2 regions of the Ensifer sp. CCNWLY38 genome follow, and region 1 is predicted to be linked to the other one. Evidence: riboswitches for the same ligand, from Rfam matches in the RefSeq annotation. Region 1 holds a riboswitch; the other holds the start of a gene.
The links. Region 1 has a riboswitch for cobalamin ahead of V7S54_RS05010 (DUF1636 family protein). Riboswitches for the same ligand answer to the same signal wherever they lie in the genome.
Positions count from the first base shown of each region.

Region 2: another riboswitch for cobalamin. It lies ahead of nrdH (glutaredoxin-like protein NrdH); the one in region 1 lies ahead of V7S54_RS05010 (DUF1636 family protein).

Region 1 covers NZ_JBBBBO010000002.1:165,853-168,050, reverse strand. The annotation lists gene V7S54_RS05015 (ABC transporter ATP-binding protein) at 1-537, opposite strand, end outside; gene V7S54_RS05010 (DUF1636 family protein) at 614-1,027, opposite strand; cobalamin riboswitch at 1,133-1,348, opposite strand; gene V7S54_RS05005 (DUF1330 domain-containing protein) at 1,564-1,857, shown strand.
Region 2 covers NZ_JBBBBO010000003.1:317,049-319,246, forward strand. The annotation lists gene nrdE (class 1b ribonucleoside-diphosphate reductase subunit alpha) at 1-595, opposite strand, end outside; gene nrdI (class Ib ribonucleoside-diphosphate reductase assembly flavoprotein NrdI) at 565-981, opposite strand; gene nrdH (glutaredoxin-like protein NrdH) at 994-1,215, opposite strand; cobalamin riboswitch at 1,512-1,736, opposite strand; gene V7S54_RS08605 (hypothetical protein) at 1,963-2,198, opposite strand, start outside.

The DNA of each region.
Region 1 (2,198 bases):
GATGTCGAGATGGTTGGTCGGCTCATCGAGGATGATGATGCGCGGCTCCTGGGCAAGCGCCCGGGCGATCAGCACCCGCTGCTTCTCGCCGCCTGAGAGCGTCGAGAACTGGCGGCCGGCGAGATGGGCGAGATCGAGATGGCAAAGCGCATGGTGCACGCGCTCGCGATCCGTGTCCGTCCAGCCGTTGAGCCCCTCCCGCCGCGGGATGCGGCCCATCATCACGACATCGCGCACGCTGAAGGGAAAATCGCCGGGCATTTCCTGAAGCACGACGGCGATCGTCTTCGCCGCTTCGCGCGCCGAAATCGACCAGAGGTCGACGCCGTCGACCTCGATGCGGCCCGCATTCGGCTGCACCGCCCGGTAAAGGCAGCGCAGAAGCGAGGTCTTGCCGGCTCCGTTCGGCCCGAGGATCGCAAGCCGGCTGCCCGCCTCGATTGCGAAGTCCATGTCGTCGACCAGCTTCAACCCCGGGCGCGGCCCCCAGCAAAGCCCCTCGACACGGAGGGCTGCTCCTGTTGCGGTGCAGGTCATGGTCTCATCCCTCCCCGGCAGCGCCACGCGTCCATCCCGGATGCACCAAACGCGCTTGAGCGCATGCGTGTCGCGCTCATTGGAAGTGGCCCGCAAGGTCTTCGGAGACGAGCATGGCCGCCGGGATGCGGGCAAGCGTCTTGCCTTTAAGCCCGCGCGGCCGTTCGGCAGCCCGCGTCATGCCGTCGCCGCGCTCCGCATAGGTGGCGGCAAAGCGGACGAGATCGTCGATATCCTCTTCCGGCGAGATGTCGCCAAAGAGATAGGTCGCCTTGCCCGTCGCCTGGAAAGCGATGGTGCAGGGGCGCGTGCATGCCGCCATGCAGACCGTGCCGGCAATCGAGAAATCACGATCGAGCGGCTCGCCGAGCGCGGCAATGCTGCGGTTAAGACGCTTTATCAGCTCGGCGCCCGGCATGCAGGGGCCACCGGTAAAGCGGCAATCGGTGCAGACCGTTATCTTGTGCTGTCGGGAAGTCGGCTCAGCCATTTTCTCTCTCCGCCGGACTGACGGCAAGAGATGGCGAAGCGGCAGGATGACGGATGACCGTCGCGCAAAAGCCAGTTCTTTTCCATCGGAACACCCCGTCCGTTGTGGTTGATCGGTTCGATGGCAGGTCTCCTGGCTCGCGGGTCGCGGCGCATCCACGTCTTCCCGGCCATTGGCCAGTGACATGGTGTGAATGCGCTGTCCGCTCACAGTTGCGGGGGCAGCCACGGTTTCGGTCCCGTCAGGGTCGTCCGTTCCGTGTTCCCTTTTCAGCCGCTTCCGCATTGTCGCGGACGCAGCACCATCGCGCTCTTCCTCGCACGAATCGGCAGCGGATACAACCGATGGGGTCCGGCGGCCGGGATCTATCAACATGCGGCTTATGGTCATGCATTTTTTGTTATGTGATAACATTACAAGAATCAACATAAAAATGATGATCAGCCGTTCAACTGCTCTCTACGGCGCAAGGCGTCGCTCGAGGGGCACGAACGGCGTATCCTTGATCTTTGGCTTGTCGGAAAAGGAGCTCTGCCATGGCTGCCTATTTGATCGCCGATGTCGATATCACCGATGCAGCGACCTTCGAGGAATACAAAAGAGAGGTGCCGGCGACGGAGGCCCGCTATGGCGGGCGCTATCTCGGCCGTGGGGGTGCGACCCGGCTACTCGAAGGAGACTGGGAGCCGCACCGCCTCGTCATCATCGAATTCCCGGACATGCAAGCCTTGCTCTCCTGGTACCAGTCGCCGGAGTATCAGCGCCTGAAGGCGATCCGCGAGCGCTGTGCCAGGACACGTATCATAGCACTCGAAGGCGTCGCCATCTGAAGCGGAGCGCAAGACTGGCCGCAATTGCCGGCCTTGCTCGTGAAACGAACGGATGAGCGCGCCCGTCACTTCAAGCTTCGCGGCGCGCGGATGAAACGACTGCTAGGGGCATGCGCTCCGGACCTATCAACGTGCAGCGTTTCGTCATGCAGTTATTTGCAATGCCAGAGTTGAATTGCCGATGGGGCTCGAGCTGAGATAAACTCGCGCATTGGTTGCGGATAGTGCGCCGTCGCCGTCCCGAACTTGCCTTCGCCGGCCGGATATCCAGCCCGACGCCGGCGAACCGCCACCCGCCTGATGCTCCCGGAAAAGCCCGGAATTGCCGCATGTGTTACCGT
Region 2 (2,198 bases), on a different contig from region 1:
AATTAATCGCGCGGCCGATGCTTTCCATATTGTCCTCGACCCTAAGCAAGAAGCAGGAGACGAGCTCGCCGCGTTGCTTTTTGCCGGCATTGAGGAAGGTCGGCGTCGCCGGCTGGAAACGGCCGGAAATGATCTCGTCGACGAGATCGCGGGCAAGCTGTTCGTTGCCGCGCGCCAGCGTCATCGCCACCATACAGACGCGGTCTTCGTAGCGCTCCAGGTAGCGCTTTCCGTCAAAGGTCTTCAGCGTATAGGACGTGTAGTATTTGAACGCGCCGAGGAAAGTCGGGAAGCGGAACTTCTTCCCATAAGCGTGGTCGTAGAGATCGCGCACGAAGTTGAAGGAATACTGATCCAGCACCTGCTGTTCATAGTAGCCCTCGGTCACCAGATAATCGAGCTTCTCCCTGAGGTTATGGAAGAAGACGGTGTTCTGGTTGACGTGCTGGAGGAAGTACTGCTTCGCCGCCAGCCGGTCCTTGTCGAGCTGGATCCGTCCCTCTTCATCATAGAGGTTCAGCATCGCGTTCAGCGCATGATAGTCGAGCGCCGGTTCCGTCGCCTTCAGGGGGCGTTCGAGTGTTGAGACGTCCAAAATCGTTCCATCCCGTTTCTGACATTGGCGACGTCCTCCTCGGTTCCGAGCAGCTCGAACCGGTAGAGGTAGGGCACCCGGCACTTGGCCGCGATGACGTCGCCGGCGATCCCGTAGGTCGCGCCGAAATTGCTGTTGCCCGCAGCAATCACGCCGCGGATGTGAGAGCGGTTGCCCGCATCGTTGAGGAAGCGGATCACCTGTTTCGGCACGGCGCCCCGGCCGTCGTCGCCGCAGTAGGTGGGCACGACCAACACGAAGGGCTCGGAAACCGTAAGCGAAGCCTTACTTTCCTTGAGCGGTATGCGCGCTGCGCGAAGGCCGAGCTTTTCGACGAAGCGATGGGTGTTTTCCGAGCGGCTGGAAAAATAGACGATCAGGCCCACCGCCTGTCTCCTCTAGGAAAGCGCGCTGATCTTGTCGGGGCGAAAACCCGCCCAGTGTTCGGGGCCGGCGACGACGACTGGAAGCTGCATATAACCGAGGCCCTTGACCGTTTCGAGCGCGTCCTGGTCGACGGAGATATCAATGATCTCGTAGTTGACACCCTGGCGATCGAGCGCCCGATAGGTCGCGGTGCATTGGACGCAGGCGGGCTTGCTGTAGACGGTAACGTTCATTTCTTCCTCGTTTGGTCGGCTGGATGAGAGCATGAGAAGGCGCACGGACACGCAACCGCGATCCGGCGAAATGCAGGGCTGTCATGGCTGTGGCTCGCTCGGATCTGGACGCCCGGGCGTGCCTCTTCGTCAGATGCGCGGGAAACCGCGCCTCTTGATTGGCGAGTGATAGAATTTCAATGACGCGGACATGACTTCACCCCGAAGCTTTCGACAGGCTGCCGGGGAGATGTCGAGACGATCAGGCAGGCTCATCCTGCCGCACGCAACTCAACCCCTCCGGACACCCCGCCCGTGGACGTTTGTTGCTCGAGGCAGGTCTCCTGGCTCACGGGTCTCAGCTTCCACCCCGACCTTCCCGAGGCCTCATGCCTCAGTGGTCCAATTCCGGACAGTCGCTCGCCGTCTACAGTTGCGGGGGCAGCTACGGCATAGCCTGGCGAAAACTCGCCGACGCACCGTATTCCCGTCTTAGCTCTCAATCCCTGCGAATCGAGAGAACCTCGAACACTAGATATAGTAGTTCATCGCAATTCTGCGTCAATAGGTTCGAAGTGCCTAAAGCTGGGGAGAGAAGGTGATTTCTTTCGCCGTGTGGCTAACAAGGAGTAAACGGCGGGATGCGGCGAAACCTGTGGGTGGAGAGCTGCGCGGCTTCTAGCCACGCCGGATCTCTCCCGAATTCGGTCCGCGGGCTGGCACGTGGCAGATCACGACAACTGCGCTGTCTCTTGCCTCTGCGTTCCGTCAATCGCAGAGCGACATGCTTACGTCTTTGTTTTCTCCGGGCTGGGCTCGAGGCGAAGCCCTTGCCATTTGCGGCGCGTCGCCGCAATCCCGCTCCGGCGAGGGCGGTGACTTGCGCGGATTGTCCTCCTTCGGCCAATGCCACGGATCGGCAATATCGCCGACGCGCGCCCGGATGGTCTCCTGATCTCGCGTCAGCCCGATATCCTTCAGCTGGAATTCGCTGAACGTATCGA